DNA from 4 places in the Variovorax sp. SPNA7 genome. Region 4 is predicted to be linked to each of the others. Evidence: predicted binding sites of a transcription regulator. Region 4 holds the regulator's gene; each other region holds the start of a gene.
The links. The regulator LexA, encoded in region 4, represses DNA repair genes until DNA is damaged. The targets are predictions, from matches to a motif close to ACTGTATNNNNATACAGT.
Positions count from the first base shown of each region.

Region 1: a site for LexA is predicted at 2,197-2,214, ahead of RZE77_RS02050 (ATP-dependent helicase). Genes of this name have one in related genera too.
Region 2: a site for LexA is predicted at 1,188-1,205, ahead of recA (recombinase RecA). Genes of this name have one in related genera too.
Region 3: a site for LexA is predicted at 1,525-1,542, ahead of RZE77_RS08350 (PA0069 family radical SAM protein). Genes of this name have one in related genera too.

Region 1 is NZ_CP138513.1:451,961-455,304, forward strand. It holds gene RZE77_RS02035 (ABC transporter substrate-binding protein) at 1-232, shown strand, start outside; gene RZE77_RS02040 (5'-methylthioadenosine/adenosylhomocysteine nucleosidase) at 236-1,018, shown strand; gene corA (magnesium/cobalt transporter CorA) at 1,011-1,997, opposite strand; gene RZE77_RS02050 (ATP-dependent helicase) at 2,227-3,344, shown strand, end outside.
Region 2 is NZ_CP138513.1:5,775,084-5,778,427, reverse strand. It holds gene RZE77_RS27140 (response regulator) at 1-572, opposite strand, end outside; gene RZE77_RS27135 (MarR family winged helix-turn-helix transcriptional regulator) at 638-1,123, opposite strand; gene recA (recombinase RecA) at 1,270-2,388, shown strand; gene recX (recombination regulator RecX) at 2,416-2,868, shown strand; gene argC (N-acetyl-gamma-glutamyl-phosphate reductase) at 2,919-3,344, opposite strand, start outside.
Region 3 is NZ_CP138513.1:1,811,057-1,814,400, reverse strand. It holds gene RZE77_RS08355 (gluconokinase) at 1-288, opposite strand, end outside; gene RZE77_RS08350 (PA0069 family radical SAM protein) at 409-1,503, opposite strand; gene RZE77_RS08345 (GbsR/MarR family transcriptional regulator) at 1,622-2,227, shown strand; gene RZE77_RS08340 (thiol-disulfide oxidoreductase DCC family protein) at 2,286-2,711, shown strand; gene RZE77_RS08335 (SAM-dependent methyltransferase) at 2,727-3,344, shown strand, end outside.
Region 4 is NZ_CP138513.1:3,209,497-3,212,840, forward strand. It holds gene RZE77_RS15050 (asparaginase) at 23-1,012, opposite strand; gene lexA (transcriptional repressor LexA) at 1,086-1,769, shown strand; gene RZE77_RS15060 (hypothetical protein) at 1,898-2,266, shown strand; gene RZE77_RS15065 (D-2-hydroxyacid dehydrogenase family protein) at 2,359-3,344, shown strand, end outside.

The DNA.
Region 1 (3,344 bases), 2.8 Mb from region 4:
CTCGAAGTTCTGCCACCAGCCGTACGAAGACCTCGTGCTCAAGGCCAAGAGCACCACCAAGCAGGCCGACCGCGATGCGCTCTACAAGAAGGCGCAAGTCATCTTCAAGGAGCAGGCGCCGTGGTTCACCATCGCGCATGCGGTGCAGCTGAAGCCGGTGCGCAAGGAGGTGGTCGATTTCAAATTGAGCCCCTTCGGCCGCCACACCTTCTATGGCGTCGACATCAAGTAACCGATGAGCGCACCGGTCGCCATCGTCGCTGCGATGCACGAGGAGCTGAGCGCGCTCCTCGCGCAGATGCCGGACGAGCAGCGCGTGCGCGCCGCGGGGCGCGACTTCTGGGTCGGCCACCTGCGCGGCCAGCCGGTGGTGGCCGTGCTGTCGCGCATCGGCAAGGTCGCGGCGGCGGTCACGGCCACGGTGCTGCTCGAGCGCTTCGGCGTGCGCGCGATCGTGTTCACGGGCGTCGCGGGCGGGCTCGCGCCGGGCGTGGAGGTCGGCGACGTGGTGGTCGCAACGCAGTTGCTGCAGCACGACCTCGATGCCTCGCCGATCTTCCCGAAGTACGAAGTGCCGCTCATGGGCCTTTCACGCTTCGCGGCCGATGCCTCGATGGGCGATGCGCTGGCCGCCGTGGCCGAAGCCGCGCTGCGCGACCCTGTGGCGCTGGTGGGGCAGGCGGCCGCCGATGAATTCGGCCTCCGGTCGCCGAAGGTGCACCGCGGCCTGCTGGTGAGCGGCGACCGCTTCGTCTCGGCGGCCGCCGAGAGCGATGCCTTGCGGCGCAGCCTGCCCGATGCGCTCGCGGTCGAGATGGAAGGCGCGGCGGTGGCGCAGGTGTGCCACGACTACGGCGTGCCGTTCGCGGCCATGCGCACCATCTCGGACCGGGCCGACGACGCCGCGCATGGCGACTTCGCGCGCTTCGTCGCCGAGGTGGCGAGCCGCTACAGCCTGGCGTTGGTCGATGCGTGGCTGGCCACGCTGCCTGCGAGCGGAATGCCGGCCGCTACTTGAGCCAGCCGCGCCGGCGGAAGTACCACATCGGCACCAGCGCGCTCGCCGCCATCAGCGCCAGCGCATAGGGATAGCCGAGCGACCAGTCGAGCTCGGGCATGAACTTGAAGTTCATGCCGTAGATGCTCGCGATCAGCGTGGGCGGCAGCAGCGCCACGCTGGCCACCGAGAAGATCTTGATGGTCTTGTTCTGGTTGATGTTGATGAAACCGACGGTCGCATCCATCAGGAAGTTGATCTTGTCGAACAGGAAGGCCGTGTGGTTGTCCAGCGATTCGATGTCGCGCAGGATCTGCCGCGCCTCCTCGAACTGCTCGGCATTGAGCATGCGGCTGCGCATCATGAAGCTCACGGCGCGGCGCGTGTCCATCACGTTGCGGCGGATGCGGCCGTTCAAGTCTTCCTGGCGCGCGATGGCGCCCAGCACCTCGCCGGCCAGCTCGTCGCTGACGTTGCCTTCGAGCACCTTCTTGCCCGCGATCTCGAGTTCGTCGTAGATGTTCTCGAGCGTGTCGGCCGAGTATTCGGCGTCGGCGTCGAACAGCTTGAGCAGCACTTCCTTGGCATCTTCGATGAGGCCCGGTGCGCGGCGCGCACGCATGCGCAGCAGCCGGAACACCGGCACGTCCTCGTCGTGGATCGAGAACAGCACGCCGCGGCTGCGAAGCTCGGTGTTGTGCTGGTTCAGGATGAAGGCCACGCGCACCGACCGCGGGTCTTCGTCGTCGTCGATCAGGAAGTCGGAGCGGATGTGCAGCTCGCCGTTGTCTTCTTCATAGAAGCGGGCCGACTCCTCGATGTCCTCGTCCATCGCGTCTTCGGGAATCGAGAGGCCGTAGTACTGCTTGATCCAACGCTTTTCCTCGAGCGTGGGCGATTCGAGGTCGACCCAGATCGGCTGGAACTTGGAAAGCTCCTCCAGCGCCTCGATCTCTTCCTGGACAAGGCGGCCGTTGGCGAGCGTAAAGATATTGAGCATGGGCTCACTCCCGTGAAATGGCTGAGGCGATGGGGCGAGGGGAGGGGTGCTTTCAATCCCCGGGCCCTGGTGTCAGCGATCGAGGCGCGTCAGGACGCGGGAGTTGAAAGCTGCCGAGACGGTGCGGTTTCCATGATGCGGTCTCCAGTTGCAGCGAGCGGCGATTATGTCATCGGCCATGTGACGGCAGGCCCATCGATCTGGATGGACATACAGTAAAGTCGCGGGCATGCAGACCGCTGCGCTCCCCGCTTTTTCCGCCACCGGCACCACCGGCGCCACCCAGGCCGAGCGCCTGGCCGCGGCGCTCTCCGCGCTCAACGACGAGCAGCGCGCCGCCGTCGAACACGGCGTCGGCACGCTGACCGGGCGCGACGAGCGGCCGCTGCTGGTGATCGCCGGCGCGGGCTCGGGCAAGACCAGCACGCTGGCGCACCGGGTGGCGCACCTCATCGCCGGCGGCGTCGATCCGCAGCGCCTGCTGCTTCTGACCTTCTCGCGCCGCGCGGCGCAGGAAATGGAGCGCCGCGCGGGCCAGGTGCTGGCGCGCGTGCTCGGGCTCAAGTCCGACAAGCCGCCCGCGCTGCCCTGGGCCGGCACTTTCCACGGCATCGGCGCGCGCCTGCTGCGCGAGTACGCCGCGCACATCGGCCTGAACGACCACTTCACGATCCACGACCGCGGCGACGCCGAGGACCTGCTGGGCCTGGTGCGCCACGAGCTCGGCCTGTCGTCGAGCGTGAACCGCTTTCCGCGCAAGGGCACTTGCCTCTCGATCTATTCGCGCTGCGTCAACACGCGCGCCCCGCTGGCCGACGTGCTGGCCGAGGCCTTTCCGTGGTGCGCCGAGTGGGAAGCCGAACTCAAGCGCCTGTTCGGCGCCTACGTCGAGGCCAAGCAGCAGCAGAACGTGCTCGACTACGACGACCTGCTGCTCTACTGGGCCGGCATGGTGGCCGAGCCCGCGCTGGCGGCGCTGGTCGGCGCGCGCTTCGACCACGTGCTGGTCGACGAGTACCAGGACACCAACCTGCTGCAGGCCTCGATCCTGCAGGCGCTCAAGCCCGATGGCCGCGGCGTGACGGTGGTGGGGGACGATGCGCAGTCGATCTACTCGTTTCGCGGCGCAACCGTGCGTAACATCCTCGACTTTCCGTCGCAGTTCTCGCAGGCTGCGCGCGTGGTCACGCTGGAGCGCAACTACCGTTCGACCCAGCCGATTCTCGATGTCTCGAACCGGGTCATTGCGCAGGCGGCCGAGCGGCATGCCAAGACGCTCTGGACCGACAAGCCCTCGGCCGGCCGGCCGCAGCTGGTGCTGGTGCCCGACGAGGCGCAGCAGGCCGT
Region 2 (3,344 bases), 2.6 Mb from region 4:
ATCGCGTTCAGGCTCACTTCCTCGCCCCATTCGCACAGGCGCTCCACCAGCTGGTCCTTGCTGACCAGGCGGCCGGCGCGCTGCAGCAGCACCTCCAGCAGGCCCAGTTCGCGCGCCGAGAGCTCGACCATCTTGCCGTCGATGGTGGCCACGCGGCCGGCCTGGTCGTACACCAGCGGGCCGTGCCGGATCGTGTTGCTGGTGGCGCCCATGCCGCGCCGCGTGAGCGCCCGCACGCGCGCCTCGAGCTCCTGCAGGCTGAAGGGCTTGGCCATGTAGTCGTCGGCGCCGTGGTCCAGGCCCTTGACGCGTTCCTCCACGCTGTCGGCCGCGGTGAGCACCAGCACCGGCAGCTGCGAGCCGCGCGCGCGCAGCCGCTTCAAGATCTCGATGCCATGCAGGTTGGGCAGCCCCAGGTCGAGGATCAGCAGGTCGAACTCGCTGTGCGTCATGAGCGCGGTGTCGGCCTGCGATCCGTTCGCCACGTGGTCGACCGCCGCGCCCGAGGTGCGCAGGCTGCGCAGCAGGGCATCGGCCAGCACCTGGTCGTCTTCGGCAATCAGAATCCGCATGAGCCACCTCCGGCCGGTTCGGGCGCCGCTCCGGCGCCGCGTTCACATCTGTCTCTTCGCCGAGTCTAGCCCGCTGTGTAGGCTTCGAGTCCGATGGTTACCACGGTGGCGACGTCGTTGCCCACGCTGGCGCGGAACTCGCGCTCGGCCTGCGTCACCGCGCTGCGGAAGGCGTCCAGCCAGGCCAGGCCGTCGGCCGTGAAGAGCACGCGCCGCGCCCGTGCGTCGAGCGGATCGGGTCCGCGCGTGACCAGGCCCCAGGCCTCGCACTGGTCCACCAGCGCACCCATCGCCTGCTTGGTCATGCCGGCGCGCCCGGCCAGTTCGGTCAGGCGCGAGCCCTCGCGCGCCAGGTGCCGCGTGATGTGGATATGCGCGGCGCTCACCTGCGCGCGCGCGGCAAGGTTCGACAGCGCCAGCGGCACGTCGACGTCGTGCGCCATGAGTTCGAGCACGCGCTCGTCGAAGCGACGCATCGCGTGGCCCAGCAGGCGGCCCAGGTGGGTCTGCCGCCAGGCGTCCGGGTCGGTCGGAAAAGCGGTTTCGGCCATCGGCTAGATGGTAAAGCAAACTGACCAAAAAATGGGTTTACTCAAACCAACGAGCCTCTACACTACTGTTCAAGCATCCAGCCTGTGATTAAAAGCAGATGGACCGCAGTCACACACAAACCGTTGATTTTCAAGGAGATTTCTTCATGGACGCACTCGTCAAAGGCACCAGCATCTCGGTCGCAGGCAGCGAAAAGGCCAAGGCGCTGCAGGCCGCGCTGGCCCAGATCGAAAAGCAGTTCGGCAAGGGCACGATCATGCGGCTTGGCGAGGGCGAGGCGCTCGAAGACGTCCAGGTGGTCTCCACCGGTTCGCTCGGCCTGGACATCGCGCTGGGCGTCGGCGGCCTGCCGCGCGGCCGCGTCATCGAGATCTACGGCCCTGAATCCTCGGGCAAGACCACGCTCACGCTGCAGGTCATCGCCGAGATGCAGAAGCAGGCCGGCACCTGCGCCTTCGTCGATGCCGAGCATGCGCTCGACGTGCAGTACGCCCAGAAGCTCGGCGTGAACCTGTCCGACCTGCTCATCAGCCAGCCCGACACCGGCGAGCAGGCCCTTGAAATCGTCGATTCGCTGGTGCGCTCGGGCGCCGTCGACCTGATCGTGGTCGACTCGGTCGCCGCCCTCACGCCCAAGGCCGAAATCGAAGGCGAAATGGGCGACTCGCTGCCCGGCCTGCAGGCCCGCCTGATGAGCCAGGCGCTGCGCAAGCTCACCGCCACCATCAAGAAGACCAACTGCATGGTCATCTTCATCAACCAGATCCGCATGAAGATCGGCGTGATGTTCGGCTCGCCCGAAACCACCACCGGCGGCAATGCGCTGAAGTTCTACGCCTCGGTGCGGCTGGACATCCGCCGCATCGGCACCATCAAGAAGGGCGACGAGGCCATCGGCAACGAAACCAAGGTCAAGGTGGTGAAGAACAAGGTGTCGCCTCCGTTCAAGACGGCCGAGTTCGACATCCTGTTCGGCGAGGGCATCAGCCGCGAAGGCGAGATCATCGACATGGGCGTGAATGCCAAGATCCTCGACAAGTCGGGCGCCTGGTACGCCTACAACGGCGAAAAGATCGGCCAGGGCCGCGACAACGCCCGCGAGTTCCTGCGCGAGAACCCCGGGCTGTCGCGCGAGATCGAGAACAAGGTGCGCGAGTCGCTGGGCATTCCGCTGCTGGCGGCCGATGCCAGCGCTCCCGCCACGGAAAAGGCCGAGAAGCCCGCCAAGGCGGCCAAGGCCGACAAAGCCGACAAGGGCGAGTAAGCCGGCGAGCACGCGCGAAGGCAGCGCATGGCTTTCGGCGCCCCTTCCCTCAAAGGCCGCGCACTGCGGCTCCTGAGCCAGCGCGAGCATTCGCGCGCGGAACTGGAGCGCAAGCTGGCAAAGCACGAAGAAGCACCCGGCGAGCTGGCCCGTGCGCTCGACGAGCTGGCCGCCAAGGACTTCATCAGCGAGCCGCGCGTGGTGGCTTCGGTGCTGAACCAGCGCGCCGCCCGCTCGGGCGCGCTGCGGGTGCGGCAGGAGCTGCAGTCCAAGGGCATCGCGCCCGAGGCCATTGCACAGGCCGTGGCCAGCCTGCAGGACACCGAAGTGGAGCGCGCCACGGCCCTGTGGCGCCGCCGTTTCGACGCACCGCCCGCCGATGCGAAGGAGCGCGCCAAGCAAACGCGCTTCCTGCTGGCGCGCGGCTTTTCGGGCGCGGTGGTGGCCAAGGTGCTCCGCAGCGATTTCGACGAAGACTGACGGCCGGGCGCGCGGCCCCGGCCTGCCAAGAACGGCTCAGCAGCGGGCGCTCAGAGCGCCAGCATCAGTTTCAGGTTCTGCACCGCGGCGCCGCTCGCGCCCTTGCCCAGGTTGTCGAGGCGCGCAATCACCACGGCGTGGCGATGGTCCTCGTTCGGGAACACGCGAATTTCGAGATTGTTGGTGTCGTTGAGCGCCAGCGCGTCGAGCTTGCCGTCTTCCGTGGGCGGCAGCACCTTCACGAACTGTTCGGGCGTGTTGCTCTTCGCGTAGTGCGCGGCCAGCGCCTCTTGCAGGTCGCCGGCCTTCGGCTTGCCGGGCAGCAGGTCGAGGTGCAGCGGCAGCTGCACCAGCATGCCCTGCTTGAAATTGCCCACCGAAGGAATGAAGACCGGCCGGCGGGTGAGGCCGGTGTACTGCATGATTTCAGGAATGTGCTTGTGCTTGAGGCCGAGCGCGTAGGTCTCGAAAAGCGG
Region 3 (3,344 bases), 1.4 Mb from region 4:
GCCCGGCACGGCCGCGCGCAGCTGCTCCCGGTAGCTGCGCTTGAGCGCGGAGCAGGTCAGCACCGCGCCCTGCGGCGCAGCGGCCAGCTTCTGCCCGAGCGTCGCGAGCCAGCCGGCGCGGTCCGCGTCGGTCAGCGCGATGCCGCGGCTCATCTTCTCGACATTGGCCGGCGGGTGGTAGTCGTCGCCCTCGATCAGCGGCAGCCCGAACCCCACCGCCAGCGCGGCCCCGAGGCTCGATTTGCCGCAGCCCGAAACACCCATCACGACCAGCCATAGCCCGTTCATACATACCCTTCTTGATGAAATCGCGGAGATATTCTCCGCGCATCGGCGGAACTTGAATCCGCTTCCTCATGATTCAGCGCTTTTTCGCCGCCCGGGCAGGCACTACCCCCGCGACCGACCCTAGAACAGGCTGCCCTGCCCCGCTGCGCCAGGTGGCCGGAACGCGCCGAGGTCGAGTGCAATGCGCTCGCGGTTGAAGCCGATGCGGTTCGCCGCCTTCTCGAAGCGCTGGCGGATCAGGTCGGCCCAGAGGCCGGAGCCCTTCATGCGCGTGGCGAAGTCGGCGTCGTAGTCCTTGCCGCCGCGCATCTCGTGGATGCGCGCCATGATGCGGTCCGCGCGCTGCGGGTAGTGCAGCTCGAGCCATTGCTTGAAGAGCGGCGCCACCTCCCAGGGCAGCCGGATCACCGTGTAGAAGGCGTTGCGCGCACCGGCGGCCCAGGCGGCTTCGAGCACCTGTTCCATGTCTTCGTTGACGAAGGGAATCTGCGGCGCCACGCTCACGCCCACCGGCACGCCCGCCTCGGCCAGCGTGCGTATGGTGCGCAGCCGCCGGTGCGGCGCGGCGGCGCGCGGCTCCAGCTTGCGGGCCAGCTCGCCGTCGAGCGTGGTCACGGTGATGTACACCGCGGCCAGGTGCTCGGCGGCCATGGGCGCGATCAGGTCGAGGTCGCGCTCCACCGCGCTCGACTTCGTGACAAGCGCAAACGGATGCCGCGTTTCCTGCAGCAGCTCGATCACCGAACGGGTGAGCCGCAGTTCGCGCTCGATGGGCTGGTAGCAGTCGGTGGCGGTGCCGATCGCGATGTGGCTGGGCCGGTAGCTCCTGCGGCCGAGCTCGGCACGCAGCACCTCGACGATGTTGCGCTTGGCGATGAGCTTGGTCTCGAAGTCGAGCCCCGGCGAGAGATTGAGATAGCTGTGCGTGGGCCGTGCAAAGCAGTAGATGCAGCCATGCTCGCAGCCGCGGTAGGGGTTGAGCGAACGGTCGAAGGAAATATCGGGCGAGTCGTTTTCGTTGAGCACCGACTTCACGTCCTCGAAGCGCACTTCGGTGGCGAGCGGCGGCAGTTCCTCGGCTTCGGCCGCGCCTTCTTCGAGCGTGCCCCAGCCGTCGTCGAAGGCATTGCGCTCGTCGCGCGAAAAGCGGTGCGCGAGGTGCGTGGCCGCGCCGCGGCCCTTGATGGCATGGAGGGGGATCCGGGCGGCCGGCATGGCAGGTCCTTTCTCTCGAATACTGTATGTTTACACAGTATTCCAAAGCTTTTCCGCAGGCAAGCTGATTTTTAATTTCTCTCTTGACAGAAATTTCTAAAATCCTAGACTTCGAGGCATGGAACTCACCGACATCCAACGCAAGTTCGTTCTCCACTGGGGAGAAATGGGCTCCATGTGGGGCGTCAACCGCACGGTCTCGCAGATCCATGCGCTGCTGTTCGCGCATGGCAAGCCCATGCATGCGGAAGAGCTCTCCGACACGCTGGGCGTGGCCCGCTCCAACGTGAGCAACAGCCTGAAGGAACTGCAGGCCTGGAACCTCGTGCGCGTGACGCACATCCTGGGCGACCGGCGCGACTATTTCGAAACCAGCGTCGACGTCTGGGAGCTGTTCCGCACCGTGGTGCGCGAGCGCAAGGAGCGCGAGTTCGACCCGACCATCCGCGTGCTGCGCGAGATCGTCTCCAGCCCCGACTTCCAGAAGGAGCCCGCCGATGCGCAGGACCGCATCCGCTCCACCATGGACCTCATGAGCAAGCTCGCCACCTGGGCCGACGAAATGCTGCGGCTCTCTCCCGGCACGCTCGACAAGGTGCTGACGCTCGGGGCCAGCGTGCAGAAGTTCGTTCGCGGCGATGCGCCGCCGGCGCCAACTCCCGCGGCACCCAGGAAGGACGGCGATGACCCCGATGCCCACCACGCCAGCCTGCCGATGATCTGAGCCGCTCTTTTTTTGCCCCATCATTTCTGTTTTGACAGAAACAACGAAAACAAACCTCATGCCCGCCCTCGCCGCCTACCCGCTGACCGTCTACTTCGATGCCACCTGCGCCTTGTGCACGGCAGAAATGAACGCAATGAAGAGGCGCGATGCCGCGGCCCGCCTGAACCTCGTCGACTGCTCGCCCGCCGGCTTCGATGCCGGCCCGGCTCCGCGCGAGGCGCTGATGACCGCCATCCACGCCGTCGACGCCGGGGGGCAGCTGTTCGTGGGCGTTCCCGCCATCCGCGCCTGCCGCGATGCGGTCGGGCTGCCGAGCGGCAGCTTCCTGCTCGACCTGCCGCTGCTCGCGCCGCTGGCCGACCGCGCCTATGCGGTGCTCGCGCGCAACCGCTACCGGCTGCCGCGCTGGCTGGTGGCCCTGCTCGCGGGCAAGGCTGCGCGCTCATCCCGCACCTGCGCCGGCGGCAATTGCCGGATCTGAAAAAAAGGAGCTCTCGTGACCAAGGTCTTCCAGCCCGATTTCCGTCCCTCCGATGCCCGGACTGCGCCTCCGGCATCCGCGGCGCCCAAAGCCTCCATCACCAAGGCCGACACGCAGGACTATTTCACCGAGGTGGCCGACGACTACCGCGCATGGAGCCCCAGCTACAACATGCACTTCGGCTTCTGGCGGCTCGGGCTGAATCCGCTGCGGCGCGAAGGCATGCTGGTGGAAATGAACCGCGCCGTCGGCCGCGCGCTCAAGCTCGACCAGCCCCGGCCGGCGCACGAAAGCGCGCAGCGCCGCTGCGTCGTCGACCTCGGCTGCGGCGCCGGCGCCACCGCGCGCACGCTGGTGGGCGACGATCCGTCGCTGTTTGCCGTCACGGTCACCAACGTGGCCGTGCAGAACAGCATCGCCCTGCGGCTCGATGCCGGTGCCGGCGTGGCCGACCGCATGGCGCACATCGAAGCCGACTACACGCGCACCGGCCTGCCCACCGCACAGGCCGATGGCGCCTGGGCCGTGGAAAGCGCCTGCTACGCGAGCGGCACGGCCAAGGCCGATTTCGTGCGCGAGGCGGCCCGGCTGCTGAAGCCCGGCGCGCGGCTCGCGGTGATCGACGGCTTCCTG
Region 4 (3,344 bases):
GTCGGCTGCCCGCGGCCGCCGCTCAGGCGGCCGCCGTTTCCATCAGTTCCAGCATCAGTGCGATGCGCGCCTTGACGGGCGTCAGCGCACCGGCGTCCCGCAGCAGATCGCCGGGCTTCGGCAGGATGCGTCCATTCGCGCAGCGGGTGGCACGCAGCACCGCCACGCCGGCATCCTGAGCCCGCAGTGCCGCTGCCTCGAGCGCATGGTGCACCGTGCCATTGCCGGTCGCGGCCACGACCAGCCCGCGAACCGGTTCGGCAACGCCCGATGCGCGCTCCTGCAGCAGCAGATCGACGAGCGCGCCGCTTGCGCCTGCATGGCTGGTGACGATCTCCACGCGCGGCCAGCGCACCGCCGCCCCTGCCTTCGCTTCAGGAATCTTCGAGGCCCCGCCCACCGCCTGCGGCCAGTCGCGCAGGCGCCGCACCGCGCCCTCTTCCACGTAGCCGACCGGCCCTGCATCGCCCGATGAAAACGCGTCGGGGCGATAGGTGTGCACCTTCTGCACATCCAGCGCGCCGTGGATGGCACCCGCGCAGACCACCGTCACGCCATGCGCCGCCGGCGTGGCCGCGACGGCGATCGCATCGCGCAGGTTCTGCGGACCATCGGGCGAGAGCGAACTGGCCGGGCGCATGGCGCAGGTCAGCACCACGGGCTTGCCGGGCGCAAGCACCGCCTGGAGGAAGAACGCCGTTTCCTCGATGGTGTCGGTGCCGTGCGTGATCACCACGCCCGCCACGTCGGCCTCGGCCAGCCAGGAGGCGCAGCGCCCGGCGAGCTGCAGCCAGACGTCGAAAGCCATGTCCTTGCTGTCGAGCTGCGCCACCTGCTCCGCGACAAGCGCCACGCCTGCGGGCGCGTCGATGCCGCCGAGCAGGTCCGCCACACCCACCTCTCCAGCGGTGTAGCCGATGTTGTCGGCGCCGCTCGCGGCCCGGCCTGCGATGGTGCCGCCAGTGCCCAGGACCACGACGCGCCGCAGGCTGGGCGAAAGGGAATTAACCATGGGTTGCCAACTTTTAAAAACTGGTTAAAAATACAGGTACTGGATATTCAGCCAGTGCCGCAAGGAACCACATATGCAGTTCGCCGTGAAGCTTACCGCCCGCCAGCAGCAGATCCTGGACTTGATCCAGAGCGCCATCGCCCGTACCGGCGCGCCGCCCACGCGGGCCGAAATCGCCAATGAGCTCGGGTTCAAGTCGGCCAATGCCGCCGAGGAGCACCTGCAGGCCCTGGCCCGCAAGGGCGTGATCGAACTTGTCAGCGGCACTTCGCGCGGCATCCGGCTCAAGGGCGACGCGCTGCGTTCGCTCAACGAGTCGCGCCACCGTGAAGGCGGCCAGTTCTCCCTCTCGCTGCCCGGCATGTCGCAACTCGCGCTGCCCCTCATCGGCCGCGTGGCGGCGGGCTCGCCCATCCTCGCGCAGGAACATGTCGACCAGACCTACTACGTCGAGAACACGCTGTTCCAGCGCCAGCCCGACTACCTGCTCAAGGTGCGCGGCATGTCGATGCGCGACGCCGGCATCATGGACGGCGACCTGCTCGCGGTCCAGGCCACCAAGGAGGCGCGCAACGGCCAGATCGTGGTGGCCCGGCTGGGCGACGAAGTCACGGTCAAGCGCCTCAAGCGCAACAAGCAGGTCATCGAGCTGCACGCCGAAAACCCCGACTACCCAACCATCGTGGTCCAGCCCGGCGAGCCCTTCGAGATCGAAGGGCTGGCGGTGGGCCTGATCCGCAACACCATGCTGATGTAGGCCGCGCAGCCTGCACCCCATCCGGCCGCAACAGGTGGCGGGCGTATGGCGCTTTGTCGCCATCACCCTGTTGCGTCCATTCAAAGAAATCCTGCCTGTGTTCAACCTCAGACTTTTTTGGAGTTCACATGGGAATCGCCCTCCTCGCCATCGCTGATTTGTGGATGCCGCTGCAATCGCTTGCAAGCCGGCTGCTGCCGGCACGCCGTCCGGCTCGCCGAGACACCGGCAGCACCTCCGCCGGGTTGCGCTACGTCGCGGTCCGGCCGGCCTGCACGGCCCGCGCCCAGGCGGCAGCTACCAGCACAGCGCCGGCACCGGTGCGGCCGCTGCGCGTCATTCGCGTGGTCGACGGCCACCAAGGCGACAAACGCAGCACCAACCGAATGGTGATTTCGGGCCGCATGGCCGATGTCTGCGCCGAGCTCGACCGCCTGGCGGCACTCGAGGCGATGGAAACGATCAGCACCGCGCCCCGCTCCACCCAGCTGCACTGAACCCGTGCAACCCCCGGTGACCGTTACCCGGGGTGGGTATCCAAACGTTCACACGCGCGTCATGCCAATGCTGCGAGGCACAATGGCACGCCATGAACATTGTGATCCTCGACGATTACCAGGACGCCGTGCGCAAGCTGCGCTGCGCCGCCAAGCTGGACGCGTACGCAGCCAAGGTCTACACCAACACGGTCAAGGGCATCGGGCAGCTCTCGGTTCGGCTGAAGGATGCCGACGTGATCGTGCTGATCCGCGAGCGCACCCACATTTCTCGCCAGCTGATCGAAAAGCTTCCCAAGCTCAAGCTCATTTCGCAGACCGGGCGCGTCGGCGGCCACATCGACGTCACTGCGTGCACGGAGCGCGGCGTGGCGGTGGCCGAGGGCACCGGCTCGCCCCAGGCGCCTGCCGAGCTGACCTGGGCGCTGATCATGGCGGCCATGCGCCGCCTGCCGCAGTACATCAGCAACCTGAAGCACGGGGCCTGGCAGCAATCGGGGCTCAAGTCGGCCTCCATGCCGCCGAATTTCGGGCTGGGCTCGGTGCTCAAGGGCAAGACGCTCTGCATCTGGGGCTACGGCCGCATCGGCCAGCTGGTGGCGCGCTACGGGCAGGCCTTCGGCATGCAGGTGGTGATCTGGGGGCGCGAGGCAAGCTGCGCCAAGGCCCGCTCCGACGGCTTCCAGGTGGCGCAGAACCGCCACGAGTTCTTCGCCGCGGCCGACGTGCTGTCGGTGCATCTGCGGCTCAACGAGGAAACCACCGGCCTGGTCAAGCTCGAGGATCTTTCGCGCATGAAGCCGACGGCGCTCTTCGTCAACACCTCCCGCGCCGAACTGGTCGAGGCCGATGCGCTGCTCGCTGCGCTCAACCGCGGCCGGCCCGGACTGGCGGCGGTCGACGTGTTCGAGAGCGAGCCGCCGCTGCAGGGCCATGCGCTGCTGCGGCTGGAGAACTGCATCTGCACGCCGCACATCGGCTATGTCGAGCAGGACAGCTACGAAAGCTATTTCGGCCAGGCTTTCGACAATGTCGTGAGCTTCATCAAGGGCAATCCCACCAACATCGTGAATCCCGG